Regions from separate parts of the Williamsia sp. MIQD14 genome, predicted to be linked through region 2. Evidence: riboswitches for the same ligand, from Rfam matches in the RefSeq annotation. Region 2 holds a riboswitch; the other holds the start of a gene.
What was found. Region 2 has a riboswitch for S-adenosylmethionine ahead of ACQ7HM_RS02880 (aminotransferase class V-fold PLP-dependent enzyme). Riboswitches for the same ligand answer to the same signal wherever they lie in the genome.
Positions count from the first base shown of each region.

Region 1: another riboswitch for S-adenosylmethionine. It lies ahead of ACQ7HM_RS08365 (bifunctional o-acetylhomoserine/o-acetylserine sulfhydrylase); the one in region 2 lies ahead of ACQ7HM_RS02880 (aminotransferase class V-fold PLP-dependent enzyme).

Region 1 covers NZ_JBPFDG010000002.1:177,452-193,012, reverse strand. The annotation lists gene ACQ7HM_RS08405 (reverse transcriptase family protein) at 181-855, shown strand; gene ACQ7HM_RS08400 (tRNA (cytidine(34)-2'-O)-methyltransferase) at 973-1,437, opposite strand; gene ACQ7HM_RS08395 (rhomboid-like protein) at 1,529-2,386, shown strand; gene ACQ7HM_RS08390 (pentapeptide repeat-containing protein) at 2,322-2,912, shown strand; gene ACQ7HM_RS08385 (bifunctional methylenetetrahydrofolate dehydrogenase/methenyltetrahydrofolate cyclohydrolase) at 2,950-3,813, shown strand; gene ACQ7HM_RS08380 (DUF3017 domain-containing protein) at 3,827-4,162, shown strand; gene ACQ7HM_RS08375 (hypothetical protein) at 4,205-5,731, shown strand; gene metX (homoserine O-acetyltransferase MetX) at 5,758-6,921, opposite strand; gene ACQ7HM_RS08365 (bifunctional o-acetylhomoserine/o-acetylserine sulfhydrylase) at 6,918-8,255, opposite strand; SAM riboswitch class IV at 8,313-8,439, opposite strand; gene ACQ7HM_RS08360 (MFS transporter) at 8,646-9,905, shown strand; gene ACQ7HM_RS08355 (exodeoxyribonuclease III) at 9,934-10,761, shown strand; gene trpS (tryptophan--tRNA ligase) at 10,785-11,792, shown strand; gene yhjD (inner membrane protein YhjD) at 11,829-12,878, shown strand; gene ACQ7HM_RS08340 (serine hydrolase) at 12,889-14,208, opposite strand; gene ACQ7HM_RS08335 (alpha/beta fold hydrolase) at 14,235-15,032, opposite strand; gene ACQ7HM_RS08330 (aspartate aminotransferase family protein) at 15,327-15,561, opposite strand, start outside.
Region 2 covers NZ_JBPFDG010000001.1:651,165-666,725, reverse strand. The annotation lists gene ACQ7HM_RS02935 (AIPR family protein) at 1-957, shown strand, start outside; gene ACQ7HM_RS02930 (hypothetical protein) at 1,482-1,874, shown strand; gene ACQ7HM_RS02925 (hypothetical protein) at 1,952-2,290, opposite strand; gene ACQ7HM_RS02920 (FAD-dependent oxidoreductase) at 2,428-3,807, opposite strand; gene ACQ7HM_RS02915 (ABC transporter substrate-binding protein) at 3,954-4,967, opposite strand; gene ACQ7HM_RS02910 (Rv0361 family membrane protein) at 5,061-5,555, shown strand; gene ACQ7HM_RS02905 (rhodanese-like domain-containing protein) at 5,625-6,038, shown strand; gene ACQ7HM_RS02900 (O-succinylhomoserine sulfhydrylase) at 6,069-7,274, shown strand; gene ACQ7HM_RS02895 (DedA family protein) at 7,294-7,929, shown strand; gene ACQ7HM_RS02890 (acyl-CoA dehydrogenase family protein) at 7,949-8,947, shown strand; gene ACQ7HM_RS02885 (isochorismate synthase) at 8,973-10,073, opposite strand; SAM riboswitch class IV at 10,215-10,331, shown strand; gene ACQ7HM_RS02880 (aminotransferase class V-fold PLP-dependent enzyme) at 10,371-11,660, shown strand; gene alc (allantoicase) at 11,780-12,784, opposite strand; gene ACQ7HM_RS02870 (MarR family winged helix-turn-helix transcriptional regulator) at 12,952-13,527, shown strand; gene ACQ7HM_RS02865 (MDR family MFS transporter) at 13,524-15,419, shown strand; gene ACQ7HM_RS02860 (inorganic diphosphatase) at 15,494-15,561, opposite strand, start outside.

The DNA of each region.
Region 1 (15,561 bases), on a different contig from region 2:
GACACCGATCCCCAAACGGCAGGGCGTTCGAGTCCTCGAGATCCCGAAACCGCGTCTGCGTGAGACGCAGCGACGGATCCTGCGCCGAGTACTCGACCGCATCCCGCCACACCCTGCTGCGCAGGGATTCGCGGTCGGTACCTCGCCGGTGACGTTCTCGAGCCCCCACGCCGGTGGCCTGTGGTCATCCGCGTCGATCTCCGACGGTGTTTCGAGTCGGTCACCGTCGCCCGCGTCCGCGCGGTGTTCGCCGCGGTCGGCTACCCGTCCGCCGTGGCCCGCGCGCTGGCCGACCTGTGCACCACCACGACGCCGTCGGAACGCCTCGTCGGCATGGATCCCGTACACGCTGCGATGCTGCGATCTCGCCATCTGCCGCAGGGGGCGCCGACCTCGCCCGCGCTGGCCAATCTCGTGATGCGCACCCTCGACCGCCGCATCACCGGATACGCCCGACGGCACGGACTGGTCTACACCCGTTACGGCGACGACCTGGCGGTGAGCGGCGTGATCGAGGACCCGTCGGCGGTGGTGTGGGTGGTGGGGCAGATCGTCGCCGACGAGGGTCTCACCGTCCACGGTCGCAAGACGCGGATCATGTACGCCCATCAGCAGCAGCGCCTCACCGGGCTGGTGGTGAACGACCGTCCGCGTGTGTCCCGATCCGAGTACGACGATCTGCGGGCGTTGTTGCACAACGCGATACGAAGCGGGGCCCGGGCCCAGAATCACGACGGTGTCGGGAACTTCGAGGCCCACGTCCGCGGTCGGATCGCGTGGGTCGGCTTCGACAACTCGACGCGCCGGGACACGCTCCTCGACATGGCGTCGCGGGTGGACTGGGCCGACGAGTGAACCGTCCGGCTAAGGCCGCCGTGAGAAGTTCGCACGCTCGCGTGTCGTCCGCATGCCGGCGGCAGCGTGCGAACGGTGCGACGGCGTGCGAACGGTGCGACGGCGTGCGAGCCAGCGCTACACCGCGCCGTCGAAGCCGTTCTGACGCCAGGCCTCGTACATCACGATGCTCGCGGCGTTGGCGAGGTTGAGCGATCGACGCCCCGCGAGCATGGGGATCCGCAGACGTTCGGTGACGTGCGGGTCGGCGAGGACCTCGTCGGACAGGCCGGTCGGCTCGGGGCCGAACAGCAGCACGTCGCCGGGGCGGTAGTCGACCGCGGTGTGGAACTTCTCGGCGTGGGCGGTGAACGCGTAGACGCGGTCGGGCGCGAGTGCCTCCCAGGCGGCGGCGAGATCGCGGTGGACCGTCACCGACGCCATCTCGTGGTAGTCCAGGCCAGCCCGCTTCACCTTGGCGGCGTCGAGATCGAAGCCGAGTGGTTCCACGAGGTGCAGCTCACACCCGGTGTTGGCCGCCAGGCGGATGGCGTTGCCGGTATTGGGGGGTATGCGAGGTTCATGGAACAAAATGCGGAACACAAGCGTCTACCTTGCCTGAGCACCTGTCGAGCACGACGGGGCAGGGCAGACCCGGCGCACTGCGGTGGTCACGGAACGAACTGGGTGGGACATGCGAGATGCGGTGCGCGCGACACCCGGGGTCGTCTGGCGATACATACGCTCGGCGCCCGGCACCTACCTGTGGCTCGCCGTCCTGTTCGTCACCACCGTGATCGCCCACCGCGTGGCCCCCGACCAGCTGACGCACATCCTGCAGAACCGCTCCACCAACCTCCGACACCTGCTGCACAACCCGCTGCCCAGCCTGTTCCGCAGCGCCTTCTGGATCGACGGCAACGGCTGGTTCCTCTACGCGATCGTGTTCTCCCTCATCCACGCCCCGGTGGAACGCTGGCTGGGGACCGCGCGGTGGGTGGCGGTCGTGGTCATCGCCCACGTCACGGCGACCTACATCAGCCAGGGGATCCTGCTGTGGGCCATCGACAGCGGCCGGGCGCCGCAGAGCGATCTGGCCGTCATCGACATCGGCGTCAGCTACGGGCTCGCCGGTGTGGCCGGGATCCTGGTCTACCGGATCGCGCGTCGGTGGCGGTGGGTCTACGGCGGCGCCCTGGCGGTCGTCTGCCTCACCCCGATCGTGTGGCCACTGGTGCACGGAACGCATTTCACCTTCACCGACATCGGTCACCTGTGTGCCGCGATCGTCGGCGTGGCCTGCTATCCGATCACCCGCATCGGGCGGCGGCGGATCACGGTGGTGAGCGACTTGCCACCGGTGTCGCCGCATCTCGTCGAGCACCTCACCGAGCCGAAGCTTCCCCCGGTGTCACCCCACCTGCTCGAACGCATGCCGGAACCCGCGGTCGCCCCGACGTCGGACCGACGGCGCATCATGGGCATCCATGACCGCCTACGCCGAGGACATCTTCGACGAGCAGGACCTGTCGGGTCAGACGTGGTCGGGTGACACGTTCGACGACTGCACCTTCGTCGACTGCGACCTGTCCGCACTGACGACCGAAGCGGTGGTCTTCACCCGATGCTCGTTCGTCGGGTGCTCTCTCACCGACTCCGACCACCGCAGGACCGCGTTCCGTACCTGCACCCTCGACCGCTGCCCGATGCCGGGCGCCGGCTTCGCCGACTGCAGCCTCCTGGGTTCGACGATCACGCAGTCGCTGATGCGCCGTGTGTCGCTGACCGACTGTGACATGTCGCTCACGTCCTTGGGCGGGCTCACCCTGCACCGTGCCGACCTGACCGGATCACGACTGCGCGAGGCGAATCTGGCGTCGACGACCATCACCAGCTCGACGCTGGCCGGCGTCGACCTGACCGGGGTGCGTGCCGTCGGTGCCACCATCACCGACTCCGACCTGCGGCGCGCGCGGATCGACCCCGCATTCTGGGTCGCCGCGACGGTCACCGACACGGTCGTCGACCATGACCACGCCATCGACTTCGCACTGGCCCACGGTCTGCGGTTGGCCTGAACGCAGGCGCGCGGCCCCGATCGGGGAGAATGGCGGCGTGACGGCGACAGCACTCGACGGCAAGGCCACCCGCGACGAGATCTTCGTCGACCTCGCGGCGCGCGTGGCGACGCTCCGGGAGGCCGGGGTCACCCCGGGCCTCGGCACGGTCCTCGTCGGCGACGACCCCGGGTCGCAGGCTTACGTCCGCGGCAAACACGCCGACTGCGCGAAGGTGGGCATCGCCTCGCTGCGCCGCGACCTGCCCGCCGACACCACCACCGAACAGCTCAACGCCGTCATCGACGAACTGAACGCCGACCCCGCATGCACGGGCTACATCGTCCAGTTGCCGCTGCCGCCGCAGCTCGACGACAACGCCGCGCTCGAACGCATCGACCCCGGCAAGGACGCCGACGGACTGCACCCGATCAACCTCGGCCGCCTCGTGCTGGGTACCGACGCAGCCCTGCCGTGCACCCCCCGCGGGGTGGTGCACCTGCTGCGCCGCTACGACATCCCCATCGCCGGTGCGCGCGTCGTGGTGGTCGGCCGTGGCGTCACGATCGGTCGTCCCATCGGACTGCTGCTCACCCGCCGCAGCGAGAACGCCACGGTCACGCTGTGTCACACCGGGACCACCGATCTCGCCGCCGAGGTGTCGCGCGCCGACATCGTCGTCGCCGCGGCGGGGGTACCGCACCTGATCACCGCAGACATGGTCAAACCCGGTGCGGCGGTGCTCGATGTCGGGGTGAGCCGCACCGACGCCGGTCTCGTCGGCGACGTCGCCCCCGAGGTGTGGGAGGTGGCGGGCCACGTCTCGCCGAACCCCGGTGGTGTGGGTCCGCTGACCCGGGCGTTTCTGCTCGTCAACGTCGTCGAACGGGCCGAGGCGCTGCTGCGGCACCGCACGTCGTGAGCGGTCGCCGACGATGAGCAGCCGCGGTACCGGTCGGACCGTCGACGACGTCCGCCGCGCGCGCCGTCGGCGTTCGATCCTGGTGCAGATCCCCTTCGTGATCGTGCTGGCGTTCGTGGCCGTGGCGTTGATCTTCCTCATCCTCGACCGCTGGCGACGCGGCGCGTTCGTGTTCGGTGGCGGAGCGCTGACGGCGGCTGTGCTCCGCGCGGTGCTGCCGAGTTCGCGAGTCGGGTTGTTGCAGGTGAGAGGCCGTTTCGTCGACGTGGTGGCCATGGCGGTCGCCGGCGGCGCGATCATCTGGTTGGCCGCCTCGATCGATGCCCTGGGGACCGGTATCGATCAATAGTCGGTCGCTTTCGTACCGTCCCACCGACTATTCTCGTCAGCGATGACGGCTACCTCTGCGACGAATCCGCGGCCGCCGATCACCACTTTGGGAGTGTCGGCGGGCGGGGGGATGACCCACTGTGCCCTGGTCACGGTCGACGACCATGAGCGCCTGGTGGTCGATTCCCGGGTCATCGAGGTCGACCACACCGATCGCCTCGACCGCGCCGGCCGGGTGAACGCGGGTATCGATCTCATGCTCGGCAGTGCCGCATCGGCGGGCCTGTCGGTCGCCTCGATCGGTGTCGCCTCGCGGGAGTCCGGGGGACGTGGGGGATTCACCTCCCGCGGGTGGGGTCCGCGACGGCAGATCCACCTGCTCGGCGACGCCGAATCGGTCGCGCATGCGCTGGCCGAATCGGGGGAGATCGCCGCGCACGACGAGACGATCCTGCTCGACTGCGGCGACACCGGCGTGACGATCTCGCGGCTGGACCCGTCGACGGGAGAACTCACCGCCACCACTCGGTCGACCGTGATGTCGGGACACGCCATCGACTCCGCCCTCGCCGACCTCGTCGGCGACGACCTCGCGTCGACCACACGGGCGTCGCGGCGAGCACTCGTCGGGGCGTGTCGCACCGCGAAAGAAGAACTGACCGAACAGGACTCGACAGCCGTCGTCGTGCGCGGACGATCGATCCCGATGACCGCGGACATGGTGTCGACGGTGACCGAGCCGATGGTCGAGACCCTCGCCGAGGCGGTCACGGACTACGTTCGTGCGCAGTCGATCCCGACCGACACCCCACTGGTGGTGGTCGGCGGTGTCGCGAACATCCCCGTGGTGCGAACGGTTCTCGAGCGATCGACACCGGCGCCGGTCGTCGTGGCGTCGACGCCGGACCTGCTCGGTGCCGTCGGAGCCGCGCTGCTCGCGCGCCCCAACCGTTCCTCGGCGTTGCGCCTGGCCTTCATCGGCGGTCGCGGACACCGTGACTGGTGGTCGGCGGTACCGCTCGCGATCGTGGGCTGCTTCATCGCGGTCGCGATGCTCGCCGTCTACGCCTTCACCGCGGCTCTCGACGGATCGTCCTCGCCGGTACGCGACGTGGAGGTCACCGCCTCGACCGCGGCGCAGACCGGCGTGCCCACTCCAGACCGACCCGACACCGCGGCGCCGGTCGTCGCCACCACCACTGCCGCACCCGGTACGCCGAGCGACCCGACGCCCACTCGATCGACCGTTGCACCGCCGACCGCCGATCTGCCCACCACCACGACATCGCCGACACTGGGATACCCGAACGGCGGGGCGGAGCGACGTCAGGAACGTCCGTGGGCGACCACGGAGCTGCCCACGCCGGCGGACTCGGGTCCGACGTCGACCATCAGCGCGACCAGCCCGCCACTGACGCCGGACCTGTCGGGGCAGCCGTCGGGTCCCCAGACCTCACCGCCGCTGCTGTCGCCGGTGGTCCCGTCGGATCCCCGGTCGCTCACGCCGTACCCGTTCATCGCGATCCCGACACCGCGTGCAACTCCCGCACCCGGCATCGTCACACCGACGGTGACGCCCGCACCCTGACACCCGCCGACGCCTCGCGTCGACGATCAGCCGCGGGCGAGGTCCATCGTCCGCTTGAGCAGGTCGGCGATCGCGTCGAACTCGGTGAGGAAGCCGTCGTGTCCGCTGTCGGACTGGATGACCTGCAGACCGCCGACACAACCGGGCATGAGGTCGGCGATCTCGGCCTGGGTCCGCAAGGGATACAACCGATCCGACGAGATCCCGCCCACGATCACCGGTACGTCGCAACTGCGCAGCGCGGCCTCGGTGCCACCGCGGTTGCGGCCGACGTCGTGGTGGTTGAGCACCTCGCTGAGGACCACGTAGCTGCCGGGGTCGAAGCGTGCGGAGAGCTTGTCGGCCTGGTGCTCGAGGTAGCTCTGCACGGCGTAGCGGCCACCGGAGAGCGGGATCTCTTCTCCCTGTGCGTCATTGGCGAAACGCTGATCGAGTTCTATCTCCGACCGGTACGTCATGTGCGCGATCCGACGGGCGATACCGAGGCCGGCGACCGGGCTCGCCCCGGTGCCGTGGTAGTCGCCGCCCTGCCAGTTCGGGTCGGACGTGATGGCCGCGATCTGGGTCGTCTGCGTGCCGATCTGATCCGCCGTCGCCCGCGGCCCCACAGCCAACACCAGTCCGCTGCGAACCCGCTCGGGGAAGCCGATGAGCCACTCGAGCGACCGCGCCCCACCCATCGAACCGCCGAGAACCGCTGCCACCGAACCGATGTCGAGCGCGTCGATGAGGGCCACCTCGGCACGCACCTGGTCGAGCACGGTGATGTGCGGGAAATCCGAGCCCCAGGGCGACCCGTCGGGGCCCGGCGACGACGGACCGGTCGACCCGCCGCAACCACCCAGGACGTTGGCCGAGATCACGCACCACTCGTCGGTGTCGACCGCGCAGCCGGGACCGATGAGACCGTCCCACCACCCGGGCAGCGGGTGCCCGGGACCGGGCGCGCCGACCACATGGGAGTCGCCGGTGAGTGCATGCAGTGTCAGCACGACGTTGTCGCGCGCCGGCGACAACGTGCCCCAGCGTTGGAACGCCAGGGTCACGTCGTCGATCCGGCCACCGTTGTCGAGGTCCACCGACCCCACGGACGCATAGGTCATCTCCCCGTCGGGGAGGGTCTCCCAGTCGGGCGGTGCAGAGACCCCAGCGGTGATGGTGGGCGTCCGTGGTTCGGTGGTCACGATCAGTTCGCCGCCCGGAATCCTGTCTCGAGGTCGGCGATGATGTCGTCGATCCCCTCGATACCCACCGCGAGGCGCACCAGTCCCGGGGACACACCGGCTGCGAGTTGCTCCTCGGGAGCCAGCTGCGAGTGCGTGGTCGACGCCGGGTGGATGATCAGCGAGCGGACGTCTCCGATGTTGGCGACATGGCTGTGCAGTGTCAGCGCGTCGACGAAGCGCTTGCCCGCGTCCACGCCGCCGGCGATCTCGAACGCCACGATGGCGCCCTGACCCTTCGGGGCGAGCTGCTGACCGCGGTCGTACCAGCGTGACGACTGCAGACCGGCGTAGGCCACCGACTCGACCTGAGCATGACCCTCGAGGAACTGCGCCACCTTCTGCGCGTTCTCGACGTGCCGCTCGATCCGCAGGCTCAGGGTCTCGATGCCCTGCGAGATCAGGAACGCGTTGAACGGCGAGATCGCCGCACCCGTGTCACGCAACCACTGCACGCGGGCCTTGAGCGCGTAGGCCGGAGCGCCGAGGTCGGCGAACACCGCGCCGTGGTAGCTCGCGTCGGGTGTTGTGAAACCGGGAAAGAGATCGACCCCGTCGCGCTGACCCCGCCAGTCGAAGGTCCCGCCATCGACGATGACGCCACCGACCGCGGTTCCGTGGCCACCGAGGTACTTGGTCGCCGAGTGCACGACGATGTCGGCGCCGTGCTTCAGCGGCTGGATCAGGTAGGGGGTCGCGACGGTGTTGTCGACGATGAGCGGGACCCCGTTCTCGTGCGCGACGCCGGAGATACCGGGAAGGTCCAGGATCTCGTTGTTGGGGTTCGAGATCGTCTCGCCGTAGAACGCGCGCGTGGTGGGCCTGACCGCGGCGCGCCACGAATCGAGGTCTTCCGGGTCGTCGACGAAGGTGACCTCGATGCCGAACTTCGGCAGCGTGTAGTGGAAGAGGTTGTAGGTGCCGCCGTAGAGCCGCGGGCTGGACACGACGTGTCCGCCGGTCTCGACGACGTTCAGGATCGCGTACGTCTCGGCGGCCTGCCCCGAGGCCACCAGCAGCGCCGCGACGCCGCCCTCCAACGCCGCGATGCGCTGCTCGACGGCATCCTGCGTCGGATTCATGATCCGGGTGTAGATGTTGCCCGGCTCCGCGAGTCCGAAGAGGTCGGCGGCGTGTTGGGTGTCGCGGAAGGTGTAGGAGGTGGTCTGGTAGATCGGCAGCGCACGTGCCGACGTGGCCGCGTCCGCGGTCTGGCCGGCGTGGATCTGCTTGGTCTCGAAGGCCCAGTGGAGGGCGGGGTCCTCGGACTCGACGGTGCCGTCGTACGGGAGGTCAGACATTGGGTACAGCTCTCTTTCGGTCGGGGGGCTTCGATGCCCCATGGGGTCCGACCATCGGACCCGCGCTTGCTGTGGAGCGCCGCCACTGGCGGACGCCACAACCTGGTCTTTCACCCGGAGCACCCCACCGCGGTTGGAGGGTTGCCGATCAGCGAGCCGGGGCTTGACGCTGACACTCATGACCTGGCGTCAAGGATATAACATCGCCGATTTCGTCCCGAAAGGATCCCGCGCAGGAAGATTCGAAAGAATCGCCGTCGCGTACCGTGTGCGCGGAATCTTTTCCCGACCTCATGACGTTGAGGTCTTCTGTGCGCGGCGAGCGATCGCCGCCGTCTCCCGGCGCCCATCGGTGTGCGCCTCCCTGGTTCCACCGCGAGAGGTTTCTCCATGCCCGTGTCCACCACCGCCCGCCGCAACGCGATCCTCGCGCTGGCTCTGGGTGGCTTCGGTATCGGCACGACCGAATTCGTGTCGATGGGGTTGCTGCCGAGCATCGCCGACTCGTTGCAGATCTCCGAGCCCACGGCCGGGCACGTGATCTCCGCCTATGCACTCGGCGTCGTCGTGGGCGCACCCCTCATCGCCGCGGCGACCGCGCGGATGTCGCGGCGTGCCCTGTTGATCACGCTGATGGTGGCGTTCACCGTCGGCAACGCCGCGACCGTGCTCGCGCCGACGTACGGCACCCTCATGGCCGCCCGCTTCGTCGCGGGCCTGCCGCACGGGGCCTACTTCGGTGTCGCCGCTCTGGTGGCGGCACACCTCGCGGGGCCGGGGAGCCGCGCCAAGGCGGTCGGCCAGGTGATGCTGGGACTGAGCGTCGCCAACGTCGTCGGGGTCCCGGCCGCCACCTGGCTCGGTGAGGCGTTCGGATGGCGTACCGCGTTCGGCGTGGTCGTCGTCATCGGCCTCGCCACCATCGGTTCGCTGCTGCGGTACCTGCCGTCGCTGACGGGTATGACCGCGAGCAACCCCGCCACCGAGCTCGGCGCCCTGGCCCGCCCGCAGGTGTGGTTCACCCTGCTCATCGGCGTCGTCGGTTTCGGTGGGATGTTCGCCTTCTACACCTACATCCACACCACGCTGACCGATGTGTCCGGTCTGCCCGGTGGCCTCGTCCCGTTCGCCCTGATGCTCTTCGGCATCGGCATGGTGGTCGGCAACGTCGTCGGCGGTGCTCTCGCCGACAGATCGGTGATCGGCACCATGGTCGCGGGCCTCGTGGCCATCCTGGCCAGCCTCGTCGTGTTCGCCGTGGTCGCCGGGACCGTGTGGGCCGCGCTCCCGTTGGTGTTCGCGGTCGGGGTCACCGGTTCGGCGCTGGTCCCCGCGCTGCAGACGCGCCTCATGGACGTCGCCGACGACGCCCAGACCCTGGCCGCCGCGTTGAACCACTCGGCACTCAACATCGCCAACGCCGGCGGCGCGTGGCTCGGTGGACTGGTGATCAGCGCCGGGTACGGCTATCGCGCCCCGTCGCTGCTCGGCGCGGCGCTCGCCGCGGCCGGCCTCGTGGTCCTCGGGGTGACGCTGCTGGCGCAGCGGCGCTCCGACGCCGTGACGACCCCCGACACCCACGCAGGGCGTCAGGGTGATCTCGACGATGCGAAGCCGCTTGCGGCGCAGGAGATCACCGCCGTCGGATGATGTCGGCACCCGTGGCTACACTCGCCGCGTGCCTCTCACCATCACCTCCGTCAACGTCAACGGGATCCGCGCCGCGGTGAAGGAACGCAACCCCGACAACCCGGGGATCCTGCCCTGGCTGGGTGCGCCCACGGGACGCCGGTTCGTGCTCCTGCAGGAGATCCGCGCCTCCCGCGAGCAGGCGGTCGAGGCGCTCGCACCGGCCCTCGACGCGGGCTGGACGTTGTCGATGACGGAGTCGTCGGTGAAAGGTCATGCGGGCGTCGGGGTCCTCGGCACCGTCGCGCCCGACGCCGTGCGCATCGGCTTCGGCAGCGAGGAGTTCGACGGCACCGGCCGCTACCTCGAGATCGACGTCGCCTCCGACGGCGACTTCCCGGCGCTGACGGTGGGGTCGTTGTATCTGCCGAAGGGCGCCTCCGACGGACCGAAGCGTGACGAGAAGTTCCGCTTCCTCGACGAGTTCGGTGCCCACCTCGAGACGCTGTCGCGGCGGCGGCGCGGGGTCGTGGTCGGTGGTGACTGGAACATCGCGCACGCCGAGCTCGATCTCAAGGCGTGGAAGACCAATCAGCGCAGTCCCGGATTCCTCCCCGAGGAACGCGCCTGGATCGGGGGACTGCTCGAGCGCTCCTGGGTCGATGTGACCCGCGCGCTCGTCGGTGACGAGCCCGGTCCCTATTCGTGGTGGTCGTGGCGCGGCAAGGCGTTCGACAACGACTCGGGCTGGCGGATCGACTACCACCTGACCAACCCGGCGTTGGCGCGGCGGGCGCGCGACACCCGCGTCGAGCGTGCCGAGGCCTACGACCGACGCTGGTCCGACCACGCACCGGTCACCGTCGAATTCGCTTGAGGCCGGATGAAACAATGCCCCTCATGAGCAGCACCGAACGCGTCCTCTCCGGTATCCAGCCCACCAGTGACTCCTTCCACCTGGGCAACTACCTGGGTGCGGTGCGGCAGTGGGTGGCTCTGCAGGACGATTTCGAGGCGTTCTACTTCATCCCCGACATGCACGCGATCACCGCGCCACACGACCCCGCGGCCCTGCGGGAGCGCACGCTGCTCAGCGTGGCGCAGATGCTCGCCGTCGGGGTCGATCCGGACCGCTCGACGATCTACGTCCAATCCCACGTGCCCGAGATCGCGCAATTGACGTGGGTGCTGTCGTGCATCACCGGCTTCGGCGAGGCCAACCGCATGACGCAGTTCAAGGACAAGGCGGCCAAGCAGGGAACCGACTCCGCCGGTGTGGGCCTGTTCACCTACCCGATCCTGATGGCCGCCGATATTCTCGCGTTTGGAGTGGACAGGGTGCCGGTCGGTGAGGACCAGCGTCAGCACCTCGAACTGACCCGAAACCTGGCCCAGCGCTTCAACTCCCGGTTCGGCGAGACGTTCACGGTGCCCGAGGCGCACATCGTGGCCGAGACCGCGAAGATCTACGACCTGCAGAACCCGACGGCGAAGATGAGCAAATCGGCCGATTCCGATGCCGGCCTGATCAATCTGCTCGACGACCCGAAGCGGTCGGCGAAGAAGGTGCGTTCGGCGGTCACCGACAACGAGCGCGAGATCCGCCTCGACTGGGAGAACAAGCCCGGTGTCAGCAACCTGCTGAGCATCCAATCCGCACTGACCGGCACGCCCATCGGCGATCTGGTGTCGGGATACGAGGGCAAGGGATACGGCGACCTCAAGGTCGACACCGCCACCGTCCTGGCCGATTTCGTGGCACCGCTGCGCGGACGGGTCGACGAGCTGATGTCCGATCGCGCCGAACTCGACGGGATCCTCGCCCGGGGTGCCGACCGTGCGCGTGAGGTCGCCGCGCAGACGCTCGCGAGCGCCTATGACAAGGTGGGGTTCCTGCCGCGCACATGACGTGAGCACGAGACGGAGTCGACGAGCGGAGTGACCATGGCCGACACCGACGAGACATCGACCGAGAAGGGGCCCTCGCGCCTCGAACAGCTGCGGGCGCGGTATCCCTGGCTCGACCACCTGGTGCGGGCCGGTGGGCGCTACCAGGATTCCAAGGGCGACTTCTTCGCCGCCGGCGCGACCTACTTCAGCATCCTCGCGCTGTTCCCGCTCCTCATGATCGGTTTCGCCGCAGCGGGATTCGTCTTCGCCACCAGCCCCGGGCTCCTCGACGACGCGAAGACCAAGATCGCCGACTCGGTCCAGGGCGACATGGGCAACCAACTGCAGGACCTCATGGACCAGGCGATCAGCTCTCGGGCGTCGATCGGCGTGATCGGGCTGGTGCTCGCCCTCTATTCCGGTCTCGGGTGGATGGCCAACCTGCGCAACGCCCTGACCGTGCAGTGGGGAGCCGAGCCGCCGGCGTCGACCTTCGTCAAGACCAAGATCGGTGACCTCGGTGCCCTGCTGGGACTGTTCGTCGCGCTGGTGGTGTCGTTCGGCCTGTCGGCGATCGCGGGGAGTGGGCTGACGACCACGATCCTCGAGTTCGTGGGGCTCGATCACGTACCCGGCGTGTTCATCGTCGTGCGGGCGTTGTCGATCGTGGTGTCGTTGGTCGCCTCGACGCTGCTCTTCACCTGGGTCATCGCCCGACTGCCGCGGATCGCGCTGCCGTACCGCAACGCCGTGAAGGCCGGACTGCTCACCGCGGTCGTCTTCGAGGTCTTCAAGTTCATCGCGACCTTCTACCTGAAGAGCGTCACCAGCGGGCCCGCCGGTGCGACCTTCGGGCCCATCATCGGCATCATGGTGTTCGCCTTCTTCACCACGCGCATCATCCTTTTCGCGACGGCGTGGGCGGCGACCGATCCGATGAACGCGCAGTACGAGGCCGCCCGGGTGCCCGATCCGGTGACGATCGCACCGGTCGTCGCCGTGCGGCCCGAGCCGTCGGTGGTCTCCCTGGCGGCAACCGCTCTCACGGGCGCGGTGGCCGCACTGGGGATCTCACGGTTGCGCGCACGTCGCCACCGACGGTGAGGTGTCGGGTTCAGCGCGATCGGCGGTTGACCCGTAGCGCCGCGTAGACCAGGCCGAGGATGACGACGAGTCCGATGCCGCCGAACAGCAGCCGGTCGGTCCACGGCGAGTGGCCGGCACCGTCGTCGGACGACGGGTAGGCGACCGCGCCGCTGTGGGGTTCGCCGGACGCCGACCGGCCGGTCGAGCGGTCCGACGTCGCATCGGAGGTCGTCTCGTCGACGAGCCGTCCGACCGACTCGCCGGTCGGGATGCCGAACCCGTGGTCGAGGAGTCCCTTCGCCTGATCCCAGTAGGAGTCGTCGACCTCGTTGAGTCCGTACATCTGCACCACGATCAGGGTGCGACCCGAACGCTCCACCGCGCCGACGAAGGTCTTGCGCGCATCGTCGGTGTACCCCGTCTTCCCGCCGATGATGCCGGGATAGCCGTCGAGGAGCAGTCGGTTCTGGGTCTGCATCATGTAGCCCGGATGCGGTTTGTCATTCGGCACGTCGGCGAGTGGCGGGTAGCCCGGGAACGGCGCGTTCACGTGCGAGATGAGGTCGCGGAACGTCGAGTTCTTCAACGCCGCCCGGAAGATCAGCGCGAGGTCGTACGGGGAGGTGCTCATCCCGGGAGCGTCGAGTCCCGACGGTGACGCCGCGCGGGTGTCCTCGGCTCCGAGTCGGTGCGCCATCTCGTTCATCTTCCCGACCGCCACCTCGTAGCCGCCGAGTTCGCGGGCCAATGCGTTGGCGCAGTCGTTGCCCGACACCATCAGCAGGCCCTGCAGCAGTTGTCGCACGGTGTAGCGGCCGTCGGGACCGATGCCGGCGGAGTCGCCCTCCATGCTGTAGTCGGCGCGCGTGCCGGTCACGGTGGTGTCGAGATCGAGTTCGTCGAGGGCGACCAGAGCCAACAGTGTCTTGATCGTGCTCGCCGGGCGGTATCGACCGTGCGGGTCCTTGGCGGCGAGGACGGCGCCGGTTCCCGCGTCGGCGACCAGCCAGCCGGCCGAGGTGATCCCGCGGGGTATCGATGCGGCGTCACCCGCGGTGACGACCCCGCATGCGCCGAGCTTCTCGCCGCCGACCGGAGGGTCGGGCACCGGGAGCGCGGCCGGAGCCGTCTGGCCCGAGGGCGGTACCTCCGAGGTGTCGACGGCCGCGGCGGGGGATGTGCGGTACGGGCAGTTCTCGGTGTTCGGGGTGCTCGGCGCCCCCGCGGTCGGTGTCGGGACCACCGGGTCGGCGTGTGCCGCGGCGCCGAAAGTGCCGCACGCGACGACCACGGCGACCGTCGACACCGAGGCGGCGAGGAATCGGGACGATCGACTGAGGGCTGGCATCGAGGTCGAAAGTACCCCGACGGACGTCAGGCCCCGAGAAACCGCGCGGCGCGTGCTCCCCACTGTCGGACGTGGTCGGGCTCGGTGGCGATCTCGAGGGTCGCGTCGGGCAGGAGTTCGGCGAGCCGCTGTGCAGTGCTGACCGGGTGTCCTGCGTCGGTGTCCCACGGCAGCAGAAGCGTGGGGTGGGTGATGCCCGTGACGCTGTCGACGTCGGGCAGGTCGGACTGCGCCGCGCCTCTCATCACCGAGGGCAACAGCCCGACGTCGACGGCGGGAGGACGCGGTTCGGTCGACCATCCACCCGCGGTGATGATCGGCGGCGGAGGCATGGCGGACACCATCGCGAACAGGGCCTCGAGACCCTCGTTCTCGAGGAGGGTCGCGGTGCTCAGGTACCCGCTCGAGTGGCCCGCGCGTGTTTCCCAGGCGGTGGGAGTGAGCGACAGGACGAGCCGCCGGAAACGGTGGGGAGCGCGCAGGACGGCCCAGAGGATGGCTGCTGAGCCCATCGATGCCCCGATGGCGTCGACGGGTTCCTTCGGCGACACCGCGTCGATCACGGCCAACAGGTCATCGGCGAGAGCGGTCCAGATGTAATCCGCCGGGACCGGGCGTCCGGTCGAGGCGCCGTGGCCGCGCGCGTCGAACCGCACGAGCTCGCGGTCGTCACTGTCGACGGGCGTCCAGTCGAAGATGCCGCTCTCGTCGTCGAACTGTCGGCTGGAGGACATGCCGTGGGCGTAGACGGCGATCGGTCGCGTCCCCGTCGGGGTGTCGACGGCGAGATCGGCACCGTCGCGGGGGATTCGGAGGTCGGTCACGGGGCAGACGATAGGCGTAGACCGAAACTGTACGGATGTCGGGAACCGTTTTCGGGCTCGGGAACAATCCTCGGCCCGGATGGCGTTACACCACCCGACGGGCCCGATTCACTGCCCCGGGTACCACCCCATTTGCCGCCACGAGCGGCCTTCTGCCGAGAGGCGCAATGGCGGGTCCGTCCTCCGCGTGGCCGTCCACCCCCGATCGGGGTGGGCGGCCCGCTGTGCGTGCGGACCCGGCCGCCTCTCGGATCCTCCTCCCGGTGAACCGGTCAGATCTTCCCGGTGAACCGGTCAGATCTTGCTGTAGGCCTCGGTGAGGACGCCGCGCAGGATCGACTCGATCTCGTCGAACTCGCGCTGTCCGCAGATGAGCGGCGGCGCCAGCTGCACCACGGGATCGCCGCGGTCGTCGGCCCGGCAGTACAGCCCGGCCTCGAACAGCGCGTGCGACAGGAACCCGCGCAGGACACGTTCGGACTCGTCGGCGGTGAACGTCTCCTTGGTCGCCTGGTCCTTGACCAGTTCG
Region 2 (15,561 bases):
GACTCCTCGCTCTTCGAAGCTAATGTTCGTGATTACGAAGGCGAGACCGGAGTCAATGCGAGCATCAGATCGACGCTGGAAAGCGATGAGCAAGATGTTGACTTCTGGTGGCTGAATAATGGCGTGACGATCGTTGCAGATAAGGTTCAGCAGTCTGGAAAAACGCTGGAGTTGGGGTCGCCTCAAATAGTTAATGGGCTGCAGACCTCCCATGAGATTTATAAAAGATCTCGAGACGGCTCAACTCTTGGCGATTTAGACACACGCGGAATTTTGGTAAAGATAATTGAGGCTCAAGACGAGGCGATTCGAGATCGGATCATTCGCGCTACCAACAGTCAGACCAACTTAGGGATAAGCGCCGTACGCGCGACTGACAAGGTGCAACGTCAAATCGAGGAACACCTACGTACGCACGAACTGTACTACGAACGTCGTAAAAATTTTTACTTAAATCAAGGTGTTCAATCATCGAAGTTGGTGACGATTGACCAGATGGGCCAAGCGGTTCTAAGTGTGTGCGCTCAACTGCCTCATACTGGCCGAGGTGAACTCTCGAGGATCTTTGAGGATGAAATCTACGAGTACGTTTTCTCCAAAACTCATCCGATCGAGATGTACTCTGCGGCGATAAGAATTTTGCGTGTATGCGAAGAGCACCTCAGGATGCGGTATAGAGAACAAGCCGAAGATTTTCTTCTACATTTGACTATGCTCGCGACTATTGCCATCACACGAAAGCACCGCCCAACCGCAGCTGAGATTGCTGGGACCACTTCTCTTCCTTCGCCTCAGCTTCTAGATTCTTTGGTGAAGATTGTCCAGCAGTCCTTTGCAGCAGTTGCTCAGCGGCGCGGTGATGTGCTTTTGGACAAAGTCGCCAAGGATGAAGGAACGACAACTGAAGTGGCCGAACGCGCGCAGAGGTTCCTGCGAACCTCGCATAGAGCACGGTAACTGGCAATGTGGCGGTTCGAGCACTGCGCATAGATCCATCTTCTTGATGAACTCGGTGAAGGTGACTACTGCGCCGATTTGAGTGAACACAGCGAGGAGAGTCGGCGGGCTGCTTACTCCGAACCGCTCGTCCGCGTGGGCGCTTGGAGAGTTTGTGTACCCGGTGGGGCGAGCGGCAGTGGTGGTGTCGCTCGCCGCACCGTCACCGACTGCTTCGGTGTGCTCCTCGCAGGACCTGAGAACCCCGGGTGGCTGTCGGCGTTTGGCCTCCTGCCTGGTTTGGACAAAAATTTGTCGAGGGCTGGCTGCGAACCCGTGGACGGCTGGCTGGCCACCGTTGTCGACCCAGTTCGCTCAGGTTCGATAACCAAAGCGCAACATTTGGTAACCGAAACGGATGATGTGGCGATGAACACAGCAGCCTGGCAGTGAACTGTCAGCAGCGACCGGTCGAGGAGACGAGCCGGCCGTCCACATCGCCTGCTCTCGACCACGAGCGGGCCAGGCCGAGAGAGTGGGATTCGATGAAGAACGCACGGAAGACGACACAACGCGCAGCGGCCACGGTTCTGGCGGCTGCGGCCATCGGTACTGCGGGCATGATCGCGGCCGGACCCGCGAACGCCGTCGCGCCGCCGGAGCTGCGCATCACCGGGGCCGTGTACTGCGACCGCACCGAGTTCGTCCCGACCCTGATCCGCACCATGACCGCCCGCAACGTCGGTGGCGTGACCATGCGCAACACCACGCTGCAGGAGATCAACGGCCAGCGTCGCTTCTCCCCGGCCCTCAAGCCCGGTGAGACCCTGAACATCACCACCAAGCAGCGCGGGTGCTTCCCGTCGTCGATCGCCGGCTACACGATCTCCGACATCCGCGAGAACGTGTTCGACAACTTCGGTTACTGGACGAACTGAGTCCCTCCCGAGTCGCTGCGCGGTCTCGACCGCGACAGGCATGACGGCGGTGATCCCCTCGGGGGTCGCCGCCGTTCTCAGTCGAGGTAGCGCGCGACGACGTCGGCGCGGGCCCGCATCGAGGCGGCGTCCTCGGATCGGCCCAGGGCGTCGAACTGGGCTGCGGCGCTGAGACTCTCGTCCCGTTCTGCCCGGAGCACCGAGCGGATGGCGTTCTCGTCGAGCTCGAGACGATCGATCTCGGTGGAGCCCACACCGACACCGCCCGGTCGCGCAGGTCCCGACGCGTCGGCGTCGTCGACAGGTGGAGCCTGTGCGTTGTCGATGGCGGCGATCGCCGAACGCAGTGCGGCGACGGCTGGTCGATCACCGGCCGCCATCGCGGCGCGCAGACCCTGGCGGAGTGTGGAACGCATGGGCGGTCACGCTAGCGAGGCCGCGTGACGAGCGACAGCGAATAAAAGCCCAACTGACGCCGACGACGGCCCAACTGGCGGAAACGACGGCCCAACTGACGGGAACGACGGCCCAACTGGCGGGGTCGGGGTGGCGGTCAGACCTTGTCGGGTTCGGCGGCGGCGAGCATGTCCTCGCGCTCGACGACCTTGATCCGCTCGCGCCCCTCGGCCTCACCGAGCTTGCGCTCGTGCTCGTCGAGTCGGTACCAGCCGTCCCACGTGGTGAACGGCACCGAGCGGCTCTCCAACAGCTCCACCACCGACGCCTCGGCGGGGCTCGACGGGTCGTTGAGCGACCCGGCCTTCATGTCGTCGAGGATGCATTCGACGGTCTCGTTGGCGTCGCCCTTGGTGTGGCCGATGAGACCGATCGGACCGCGCTTGACCCAGCCGGTGGTGTAGAGCCCGGTGAGGTGCTCGCCCTCGTCGAAGATGCGGCCCGACTCGTTGGGGATGACGCCGGCCTGATCGTCGAACGGGATCTGCGGCAGGTTGTCCGAGAGGTACCCGACGGCGCGGTAGACCGCCCCGATCTCCCAGTCGGTCGTCTTGCCGGTCGGCTTGACGTTGCCGGTCCCGTCGAGCTGGGTGCGCTCGGTGCGCAGACCGACGACTTTGCCGTCGGAGCCGAGGATCTCGAGCGGCGACTCGAAGAAGTGCAGGAACAGCTTGTGCGGCCGGTCGCCGGGCTCGCGGATCGCGTAGTTCTCGATGATGGTGGCGACCTGGTCGGTGATCTTCGACCCGCGACGCGCGACGGCGGAGCCCTCGTCGTAGTCGATGTCCTCGGGGTCGACGATGACCTCGATGTTCGGCGAGTGGTCGAGCTCTTTGAGCTCCAGGGGCGTGAACTTCGCCTGCGCGGGACCGCGGCGGCCGAAGACGTGGACCTCGATCGCCTTGTTGGCCTTCAGTCCCTCGTAGACGTTCGGCGGGATCTCCGTCGGCAGCAGCTCGTCGCCGGTCTTCGCCAGCACCCGCGCGACGTCGAGGGCGACGTTGCCGACCCCGATGACGGCGACCTTCTCGGCCTCCAGCGGCCAGGTGCGCGAGAAGTCGGGATGACCGTCGTACCAGGCGACGAACTGGGCGGCACCGTAGCTGCCGTCGAGGTCGATGCCGGGAATCTGCATGCCGCGGTCGTCGGTGGCGCCGGTGGAGAAGATGACGGCGTCGTAGAACGTCCGCAGGTCCTCGAGAGTGATGTCGGTGCCGTAGTCGACGTTGCCGAGCAGGCGCACCTGCGGCTTGTCGAGCACCTTGTGCAGGGCGGTGATGATGCCCTTGATGCGCGGGTGGTCGGGGGCGACGCCGTACCGGATGAGCCCGAACGGTGCCGGCATGCGCTCGAACAGATCGATGCTCACGCCGCGCTCACCGGCGGTGTCGGATTTCATCAGCGCGTCGGCCGCATAGATGCCGGCGGGTCCGGCGCCGACGATGGCGACTCGCAACGGACGTGTGTCTGCGCTCATGATTCGGGCTTACCTTCTGTTCGTTCCTCGGGGGCCGCATTCTGCCGGGGCCGTGCTGCGGCGCGAAAATCTCCCACCACGGTAGGCGTCGGCCCGCATCCGGCGCTAATCGCCCGCGGTGCCCATCACCTGGGGTGTTCTGCGGCTCAGCTCGCGAGCTGCGGCACCAGCTTCTGCAGCACCCACGGGATGGTGAGCACGGTCGGCACCGACATCGCGCTCCCGGTCACCTGGTCGAGGAACACCACGTCACCGCGCTTGACGACGTCGAGGTTCATGAACGCCGGGTTCGCGCGCAACGCGTCGGTGGACCCCTGCCAGTCGACGACGACCAGCTTGTCGAGACCGCCGAGGAGGCCGAGGTTCTCATCCGAGATCGAGCCGTAGAATCCGTTGGTGATGCTCGGCTGCAGCGACGCCGGGAACTCGAGGCCCAGGTTCGTGAGCATCTGGCCGCGACCGTCGCCGGGGCTGTAGATGCTCACGCCCCCGCCGGCCGAGCCGATCACCACGGCGCCGGTGCGGCCGGCGAGCTGGGGGTTCGCGGCCTTGGCGTCGGCGAACCCCTTCTGGGTGTCGCCGATGAGCTTCGCGGTCTCCGCCGGCTTGCCCACCGCGCGACCGATCTCGGTGGTCGACGCCGTCCACGGCACCGTCCAGTCCTCGTACTGCCCGGGCCGCACCACGGTCGGGGCGACCTTCGCGAGGTTGTCGTACTGGGAGCGGGTCACCGCGTTGTTGACCGCGAGGATCAGGTCGGGATCGGTGGCCAGCGCCTTCGGGATGGCCGAGGAGAGGTCCTGGGAGCCCTGCCCGAGGACGACCGGCTCCTTGCCCTCGAGCATCTTCTCGTTCCAGGGGGCGATCACGGTCTTCTCGGTGGGGTCGGAGAACGGCACCATCGTGGTCGGCGTGATCCCCAGGGCGAGGAGGGTGTCGCCGTCGCCGGGGCCCAGTGTCGCGATGCGGGCGGCGGTGGCGTCGATGGTGGTGTCGCCGTAGCGGTGGTCGATGGTGACCGGCAGCGCGTTCGGCTCGGCGGCGACCGAGCTGCTCGAGGCGGCGGAGTCGTCGGGTGCCGAGCAGGCGCCGAGCCCGACGGCCAGGCCGACGGCGGTGACCATGGCGACGAACGGGACGAGCACGCGGCGGTGGGACATTTGATCTCCTAAGGATAGCCTCACCTCCACAGTGGCAGGTGCGTCCGATCCGGGCAAATCCGCCCATCTCGCGGCGTCGATAGGATCGCTGCCATGGCCTCGACCGACACCCCCTCGCCGTCCCTCGACCCCGGCGCGTCCGACGACCCCGGGTGGAAGGCGGCGTGGCCGTTCCTGGTGGCGGTCGTGATCGTGCTCCTCGCGGTGGGCACCATCGCGCTGTTCCACGTGATCAAGCCGGGTTCGGAGCGCCTCACCGAGAGCGCCAAGGTCACGCGCGCGATCAACGACTACTACACGGCCAAGAACGCGGTGAACTACGAGCAGTTCCGCTCGCTGAGCTGCCCCGCCGACCTGCTGCAACCGTCGTTCCCCACGGACGCGGCGTTCGAGCAGGCCGGCCAGGCATCGCGTACCGAACACGGCAACATCACCATCACCGACATCACCGAGACCGCGGTCACCGGTTCCTCGGCGACGGCCAACATGCACTGGCGCTACACCAAGAACCCGAAGGACGCGGTGCTGCCGATCACCCTGGTGAAGGCGAGCGAGGACTGGAAGGTCTGCGGCGCGAAGGGTCCGTGACCCGACCGGCGCCGAACCGGGGTCGATGCCCGGATGCGCAGCGGGTGCGAGGTGTGCAACGCTTCTCCGGTGAGCTATGCAGGTGACGTGACCCCCCAGCAGGCCTGGGACATCCTCCGTTCCGATGCCGACGCGGTGCTCGTCGACGTCCGGACCCGTGCCGAGTGGTCCTACGTGGGCATCCCCGAGCTGTCCGAGATCGGCAAGCAGGTCGTGCTGATCGAGTGGGTCGGTTTCCCCGACGGGCAGCGCAACCCGCACTTCGTCGAGCAGTTGCGTGATGCCGGCGTCTCCGACGATCAGCAGGTCCTGTTCCTGTGCCGGTCGGGCCAGCGCTCGGTGGGTGCCGCCGAGGCCGCGACCGCCGACGGGATCGCGCAGGCGTACAACATCTCCGAGGGCTTCGAGGGCGGTCTGGGCCCCGACGGCCAACGCGGCGTCGTGGGCTGGAAGGCCCAGGGCCTGCCGTGGCGCCAGTCGTGACGGGTCGTCGGTCGTGACAGGCGCTCGACGGTGATCGGCGGGGGTTCACCTCTCCCCGAGGGTGTCTCGCCGGAGACCATCGGTGTGCGCGGTGGGTTGATGCGGTCGCAGTTCTCCGAGACCTCGGAGGCGATGTTCCTCAACTCCGGCTACGTCTACTCCTCGGCGGCCGCCGCCGAACGTGCCTTCACCGGTGAGGACGAGCGGTTCGTCTACTCCCGCTACGGCAACCCGACGGTCGCCATGTTCCAGGAACGACTGCGCCTGCTCGAGGGGTCGGAGGCGTGCTTCGCGACCGCCAGCGGCATGGCGGCGGTGTTCGTCTCCCTCGGCGCGCTGCTCAAGGCGGGCGACCGACTCGTGGCCGGACGCAGCCTGTTCGGCTCGTGCTTCGTGGTGTGCAACGAGATCCTGCCCCGCTGGGGTGTCGAGACCGTCTTCGTCGACGGTGAGGACCTCGACCAGTGGGAACAGGCGCTGTCGGTGCCGACGACGGCGGTGTTCTTCGAGACACCGTCGAACCCGATGCAGTCGCTCGTCGACGTCGCGCGGGTGTCGCAGATGGCGCACGCCGCGGGCGCACAGGTGGTGTTGGACAACGTCTTCGCCACGCCGCTGCTGCAGCGCGGTCACGATCTCGGCGCCGACGTCATCGTGTACTCGGGCACCAAACACATCGACGGCCAGGGCCGGGTGATGGGCGGTGCGGTGCTGGGCACCAAGGAGTACATCGACGGGCCCGTGCAGACGCTGATGCGACACACCGGACCGGCGATGAGCCCGTTCAACGCCTGGACGTTGCTCAAGGGCATGGAGACGCTGCGGCTGCGTGTCGACGCATCAGTGGCCTCCGCGTTGCGGATCGCACAGTTCCTTGAGGACGATCCGCGCGTCAAGTGGGTCAAATACCCGTTCCTGCCATCACATCCGCAGTACGAGCTCGCTCGAGAGCAGATGACCGGAGGTGGCACCGTCGTCACCTTCGAGCTCAGCGACCCGTCCGGGATCGGCGGCAAGGCGCGGGCCTTCGAGGTGCTCGACGGGTTGCAGATCATCGACATCTCGAACAATCTGGGCGACTCCAAGTCGCTCATCACCCACCCGGCCACCACCACCCACCGCGCGATGGGACCCGAGGGCAGGGCCGCGATCGGGCTGTCCGACGGCGTCGTTCGCCTGTCGGTGGGCCTCGAGGGTGTCGAGGACCTGCTCGCCGACCTCGACCGGGCTCTGTAGAAGGAATCGGGACCCGGCGATGCAATCGGTTGTCGACTGGGTCATCGGCGTCATCGAGACCACTCCGCCGTGGGTGGTGTACCTCCTGGTGTGGTCGCTGGTCTACACCGAGACCGCGGCACTGCTCGGCCTCATCCTGCCCGGCGAGACCGCGTTGCTCGCCGGGGGTGTCGCGGCCGCGGTGGGAGAGACCAACATCGCCTGGCTCATCGCCGGGGCGTGTGTCGCGGCGATCTGCGGTGACGCAACGGGTTTCACGCTCGGGCGCCACTTCGGTCCGCGGATTAGGGTGTCGCGGCTGGGTCGGCAGATCGGTCCGGGACGCTGGGACCGGGTCGCGCAGGCCGTGCAACGTCGCGGCATCCCGACGGTGATCGGCGCCCGCTGGATCGGGTACGTCCGCACGCTGACCCCGTTCGTCGCGGGCATGTCCCGCATGCCGGTCAAGATCTACCTCGTGGCCAACATCATCGGCGGACTGATCTGGGTCATCTCCGTCGGGGTGATCGGGTACTTCGTCGGTGCGACCGTGGGCGCCCGTCTGCTGCTCTACGGCGCGCTCGTCGTGGGTGTCGCCGCCCTGCTGTTCGTCGGGATCGGCTGGCTGCGCAACCGCCGCCACGCCCGCCGCCTCGCCGAGGCCAAACCCGGCTGACCTGGCTATCATCGCGGGCATGTCGAGCATCGTGAGCGCTGCGCGAGCCGTCACGGAGGCGCGACTCGCCCCGATGGCGGACGAGGTCGATGCCTCGGGCTCGATCCCGTCCTCGCACCTGGCGGCGCTGGCCTCCTCGGGCCTGTTCGGTGCGGCACTCGGGGACGAGTGGTGGCACCTGGCCGAGGTGGCGGAGACCATCATCTCCGGTTGTCTCGCCACGGGTTTCGTGTGGGCGCAGCACCACGGCGTCGCGGTCGCGGTGCGACGGGCCGGGCGTGATGACCTGGCCTCCGCGCTCGCGTCGGGTGAGGTGATCGCCGGTGTCAGCTATGCCGGTCTGGGATCACATGGCGCGACCCTCGCTGCGCGTCGCAGCGAGGCCGGATGGGTCCTGTCCGGGTCGTCGGCGTTCGTGACCGGATGGACGATCATGGGCCTGATCGGCGTCTGGGCTCATGATGAGCAGGCCGACGAGGCTCGCATGTTCCTGATCGAGCGTCCCGACGAGGTCGACGGGATCGTCGCCACCGATCTCGATCTCGTTGCTGCGCAGGCGAGCAACACCGTGACACTCGCTTGGGACGACGTGCACGTCGACGATGCTGCGGAGGTCACCAGCGTTCCCGCGGGCGAGCGACCGCGCAGCGCCAATCTCAGGATCCGGATGAATGCGTCTCTGGCCCTGGGGATCTGTGCGTCTGCACTACGAGAGTTCGATGCGTTGGCCGCGACGAATCCGGAGTTCGCCGAGCGGGCTACGGCGGGCCACCGTGCGCTCATCGGTGTGCGCGATCGTCTCGACACCTCACTGAATGACGCGGAAGCGCTGTATCGACATCGCGCGGAGGCGAACGAACTCGCGATGCGCCTGGCCACGGCGGTCGCGGCAGCAACGGGCAGTCGTTCGGCCCTGGCTCGGTCGACGGCGTCGCGTCTCGTTCGGGAGGCACTGTTCTGTGCGGTGTGCGCCGGACGGCCGGCGATTCGTGACGCGATGCTCACGCGTCTGCTCTGACATCGACGTCGCGCGCGCCGTCCGTTCAGGCCAGAAGGTCGGGACAGCGCAGGGCCCGCAGGACGGTGGCGAACTTGGCGGTGGTCTCGGCGAGTTCGGCGTCGGGATCGGATTGCGCGACAACGCCTCCCCCCGACCACGCGCGGATGGTCCGTCGGTCGGCGGCGATCTCGGCGCAGCGGATGCTGACCATCCACTCGCCGTCGCCGGCGGTGTCGCACCAGCCGACGGCGCCGGCGTAGAAGTCGCGGGGCTCCTCGGTGGCGGTGATGAGATCGCGTGCCGCGGCAGTCGGGGTCCCGCAGATGGCCGGGGTCGGGTGCAGCCGGAGCGCGAGATCCAACGACGTCATCTCCGGCTCGCGCAGCACACCGGAGATGGGCGTCGCGAGATGCCACATCTCGCCCGTGCTCAACAGGATCGGTTCGTCGGGCACCGACAGCGTCGTGCACAGCGGTCGCAGCACCGACGTCAGGTAGTCGACGACGATCCGGTGTTCGTGGCGGTCCTTCGCCGAGTCGAGCAGTGCGGCCGCGCGGGCGGCGTCGATCTCCGGATCACTCGACCGCGGCGCCGACCCCGCATACGGACGGCACGTGACACGGTCACCGGTCTTGTGCACCAATGACTCCGGGCTCGCCCCCACCAGCGTGCGCCCCTCGAAATCGCCGCCCGCGGCCGAGAGATCGACCCGGAAGGCGTTGTGTTCGTGGTTGCCCGCGGCCAATGCCGCCACGACCGCGTCGATGTCGACGGGCTCGGCGGCGAGCATCTCGACGCAGCGGGCGAGCACGACCTTGTCCGCGGCGCCCGAGACGATCGCGTCGATGACGGCGGCCACGCGCGCGACGTGGACATCGGGAGTCGGAACCGTCGCGGTGAGGGAGATCTCGACGGCGTGCGTCAGGGCGGCCCCGGAATCGGGGGCGCGGTGGGTGAGGGTGTCGACGGCCGTCAACGCGTCGGGAGCCGCCTCGTCGAAGGCGAGGGCCCCGACCACGGCGATCGGGGCACCGTCGCGACGGCCCCGGGTGATCGCGGCCACGGCATCGGCGGCGTCGGCGAACCGCGCCACCGGGGTGCCCGCGTGCACCGAACCGTGCGGGCGGGACAGGTGGAAGGACACGACCTCAACGCTACCCGCGGGCGTTGCGATCACCGTGACCGCAATTCCGCCCACGACGCCGGTGTCGGTGGGTCGGCGCGATGTGTCGCGCGCCACAGTCGGATTGACACCGCGTGGCCGGAACGGTCACCCTTCTCGCCAGGTCATGAGTGTCAGCGCACAGCCCCGGCTTGCTGACCGGCAACCCTCCAACCGCGGTGGGGTGCTCCGGGTGACGACCAGGTGCGCGTCCGAGGTGGACGTGTGCAAGCGCGGACTCCGGCGAGACGGAGTCCTCTGACGAGAACGAGGACCACCATGTCTGTCATCGACATCACCCCCGCCGCCGCACTCGCGACGGTCTTCCCCATCGCCGACGTCGTCGGGGCCGACGAGACCGTCGAGTGCGCGGCGGGGCGTGTGCGCTACGTCAACGGCGACTACGCGGCCAGTGCGCCCGCGTTGGCCGCTGTCGCCACCGAGATCGCGGCCGCACTGCCGCAGTACGCCAGCGTCCACCGCGGCGCGGGCCATCTGTCGCAACTCACCACCGCCCGCTACGAGAACGCCCGAACCGTCGTCGGCGATTTCGTGCGGGCGCGCACCGACGACCACGTCGTGTTCACCCGCAACACCACCGATGCGATCAACCTTCTGTCGCGCGCCGTGCCGGGCGACACGGTCGTCCTCGACATCGAGCACCACGCGAACCTGTTGCCGTGGCGGCGTTCCGGGGCGGACACGACGGCGAAGCCGGAGCTGGACCGAAGGTGCCGCGTCGTCACGTGTCGGCCCACTCTCGCCGAGACGCTCGCGGCCCTGACCGACGAACTGCACCGCGCACCGGCCGCGCTGCTGGCGATCACGGGGGCGTCGAACGTGACCGGCGAGGTGCTGCCGCTGTCCCGGTTGGCCGACATCGCCCACGACGCCGGCGCCCGGATCCTCGTCGACGCCGCCCAACTCGCCCCGCATCGCGCGATCACCGTCGCGGGCCACGGCATCGACTACCTCGTGTTCTCCGGGCACAAGCTGTACGCGCCGTTCGGATGCGGCGTGCTCGTCGGTCGTGGCGACTGGCTCGACGCCGCGGAGCCCTACCTCGCCGGCGGTGGAGCGACCGCCGACGTCCCCTCGACCGATGAGTCGGAGGGCGAGAACGAGGTGGCGTGGCGTAGCGGACCCGCGCGGCACGAGGCAGGTACCCCGAACGTGCTGGGCGCCATCGCGATCGCCGCGGCGTGCACCGCGATCACCGACCTCGGGTTCGAGCGGATCGGACTGCACGAGCATGCGCTGCGCACGCGGCTCGAGGAGGCACTCGACGCGATCGACGGTGTGGAGCGTCTGTCGATCTGGTCCGAGCGCCGCGACCGCGTCGGCATCGCCGCCTTCACCGTCGCCGGTCACTCACCGCGCGCGGTGGCCGAATACCTCAACGACGCCCACGGCATCGGGGTACGCGACGGTCGCTTCTGCGCCCACCCGTTGCTGCGCCATCTCGGCCACCCCGAGGGCGCGGTGCGGGTCAGCATCGGCGTCGGCACCGGGTCCGACGACGTCGATCGTCTCGCGGCGGCCCTGCGCGAACTCACCACCCGCGCCTGACCTGACCGTTCGCACGCCCGCGCACCGTTCGCATGCTGCCGACAGCATGCGAACAGTCATCGGACGTGCGACGGGTCAGCATCCATGCGAACGACGCCGATCCGTGCGAAACCAGCCGGTCAGTTCTCGCCGCGCTCCCAGCGGCGGTGCAGGTCGGCGCGTCCGGTGTCGGTGACGGTGCCCGACAGTCGCAACCGCGCCATGCCGCCGTCGGGGTGGATGTCCATGCGCGCCTGCGTCATCGGTCGATCGACGTCGACGGTGAAGCGGTGTCGGGTGTCGGGCTGCAGCGGCGTGCGGGGGAGGATCTCGAACCACTCGCCGTCGACGCCGTCACGTCCGTGCACACTCGCCTCCCCGGGCGCGTTGCCCAGGAACCAGCTGGTGTCGAGTTCGACGAGCGAGACGACACCCTGTGCGGCGAGGTCGATCTCGACCCAGTCGTTGCCGTCGTCGCGACGTCGCGAGGTCTCCCAGCCCTCGCCCATCGACCGCGCGCGGCCGGGCATGAGCAGGTTGTTCGGCGAGCCGTAGAACATGTTCGAGCAGGCGCTGATCCGCGCGCCGTTCTCGAGTGCGGCGAGATCGAAGGGCCCGTGGTCGAGGAACTGCGGATCGGGGACGCCGCGTCCGTGGACACGCAGGCGGGCGACACCGCCGTCGGGATAGATCGACAGCCGCACGTGGGTGAACCGGTCGCGGGAGGTGACCTCGAACGGGTTGGCCGAGTCCCCGGCGACCGGTTGGCGCTCGACGATGGTCTGCCACTCCGCATCGACGACCTCGTGGGCCGGCGGGAAGCCGGTGACGACGGCGGCCTCCACCGACACGGTCGGCGGGTAGTTGCCCACGAACCAGGAGGTGTCCACGACGACGCCGTGGATGACGCCGGGTACGCCGAGCCGCACGACGGCCCGATCGACCGCGGAGGCGTCGTCCGGCGCGAACCCGCCGGGGCGGCGTCGTCGTGTCTCCCACCCGTCGTAGATCTGACCCACGTGCCCGAAGGTCGCAGGCCGGTACTCCGACGCCGCCGGGACGATCAGGTTCTCCGCCTCGGCGAACAGGGCGTCGGTGCTGGCGACGACGGCGCCGCCGAGGCTGCGCAGGGCGAGATCGGGCATCGCGGTGAACGCGGCACGGGAATCGGGGGCGGGGGAGTCGGTCACGAGGGACCAGATTACTTCTCGACCACCAGGCGCCGGTCGGGGAGTTTGCGCGCTCGGCCGGCCGTGGGCATACTTGCATCGTTCAAGTAGTTGCGGCATGAAACTCTTTCGAGGTGAGAAGTATGTCCCGTCCGGAGAACGTGGACGAGCTCATCGCGGTGCTCGGCCGGTGGGCCCGTATCCGCGAGCGACTCGTCGTCACCAAGCTCAGGACACCCGACGGCACGGTGGAGACCGCGGCGTTCCAGTGCCTGTTCGAGCTCGCCGTCGGTCCACTGCGCTCCGGTGAACTCGCCGAGCGGTTGTTCGCCGACCCCTCCACGGTCAGCAGGCACATCGCGTCGCTCGTCGGTCTGGGGTACGTGCGGCGGGAGGCGGACTCCCGCGACGGCCGCGCCACGATCCTGGTCCTCACCGACTCCGGGCGTCGCCAGGTCGAGGCGGTCCGAACGCACCGGATGCACGGGATGGATTCGATGCTCGGCGACTTCTCCGACTCCGACATCGGGAATCTCGCGACCCTCATGACGCGTTTCGTCGATGCGGCAGAACACTTCGCAGGTCGGGTCGATGATGATCACATCATCACCGTGGGTTCACACGCCGACGCCCCGACGCACAGCACCACCGATTCCGACATTCACGACACGACAGACGATCTCGCTGCACGGTCACGACACGAAAAGGCATCACGATGAGTCACGACGCAGCCATCTCCGGCGCCACGCCGAAGGCGGGCGCAGCCGACGCCACCGATCCCGGTGGCCTGAGCCATCGTCAGATCCTCACCATCATGGGTGGACTGATGATCGGCATGTTCCTCGCCGCGCTCGACCAGACGATCGTCTCCACCGCGATCCGCACGATCGCCGACGACCTCCAGGGGTATTCACTGCAGGCGTGGGTCACCACCGCCTACCTGATCACCTCCACGATCGTCACCCCGCTCTACGGCAAGCTCTCCGACATGTACGGCCGCAAGCCGTTCTTCATGACCGCGATCACGCTGTTCATCATCGGTTCGCTGCTGTGTTCCACGGCCACCTCGATGTACGAACTCGCGGGATACCGCGCCCTGCAGGGACTCGGCGCCGGTGGTCTGTTCTCGTTGGCGCTGACCATCATCGGCGACATCGTGCCGCCGCGGGAACGTGCCAAGTACCAGGGCTACTTCCTCGCCGTCTTCGGTACCTCCAGCGTGCTCGGCCCGGTGCTCGGTGGCCTGTTCGCCGGCCAGGACAGCATCCTGTTCATCACCGGCTGGCGTTGGGTGTTCCTCGTCAACGTGCCGATCGGTCTCATCGCGCTCGTCGTGGTGTTCAAGGTCCTCGACTACAACCAGATCAAGGGTGAGCGTCGCCGGCTGGACTGGTGGGGCGCACTGGCTCTCGCCATCGGCGTGGTGCCGCTGCTGATCGCCGCCGAGCAGGGTCGCGAATGGGGTTGGGGCGACTACAAGACCGTCGTCTGCTACATCATCGGTGTCGTCGGCATCGCCGCGTTCATCTCGGTCGAGAAGGCCATGGGCGAGGCCGCCATCATCCCGTTGCGGGTCTTCAAGAACCGCATCTTCAGCCAGGGCATCGTCATCTCGGTGGTCATCGGTGCCGTCATGTTCGGCGCGATCTCGATTCTCCCGCAGTACTTCCAGGTGATCCGCGGGTCGAGCCCGACCGTCGCCGGCCTGCAGCTGCTGCCGATGGTGGTCGGCCTCATGAGCGCGTCCATCATCTCCGGTCAGACGATCTCGCGGACCGGTCGCTACAAGATCTTCCCGATGATCGGCGTCGTGCTGATCACGGTGGTCACCTTCCTGATGCACTACGTCAGCGTCGAGACACCGCTGTGGCTGGTCATGGTGATGGCGTTCTTCCTCGGCTTCGGTCTCGGCAACCTGATGCAGCCGCTGACCCTGGCGATGCAGAACGTGTTGCCCGCCAAGGACATGGGCATCTCGACGTCGTCGGCGACGTTCTTCCGTCAGATCGGCGGCACGCTCGGTGTGGCCGTGTTCTTCTCGGTGCTGTTCTCGGCCATGGGGCCGAACATCTCCGACCAGATCGAGAAGGCGGCGCCGTCGGCGGAGTTCCGTCAGGGCATCACGCAGGCCGCCGCCAGTTCCGACCCGTCGGTCGCGCAGTTCGGTCAGGGCCTCGCGTCGGGCAACGCAGGCGCCTCGGGTGGTGTCCTCAACGACACCTCGATCATCGCCAAGCTGCCGGGTGCGATCGCCGCGCCCATCAAGGACGGCTTCGCCGATTCGATGGACCTGGTGTTCCTGTCGGTGTCGCTGATGTCGATCATCGCGCTGATCGCGGTGTTCACCTGGAAAGAGGTGCCACTGCGCTCGGGTTCCGGATCGCAGGCCGCCGCACAGGATCTCGCCGACGCCAAGGCGGTCGACGACGATTCCGGGCCGGTCGAGGTATCACCGGCCGCGTCGGTGGCCGCCGCGACACCGGCCGTCGACCACGGTCGCCACGAGGCGAACACCGGTGGCCCGGGCCGTCACGAGGTGGGCCGTGCGCCGGGTGCGGACAACGTGCCGCCCCTGGGCGGGACCGATCACTCCGGTCGACACGAGGCCTGAGCGACCACACCCTCACACGACACGACCCCGGCGGTGCGTCACCGCCGGGGTCGTGTCGTATGTGCCGAACGCCGTCAGCCGCGCGAGGGATCGTTCGCGTGGTCGGGTGCGTCGGCGAGACGCGCGATCGCCTCCTCGGCGA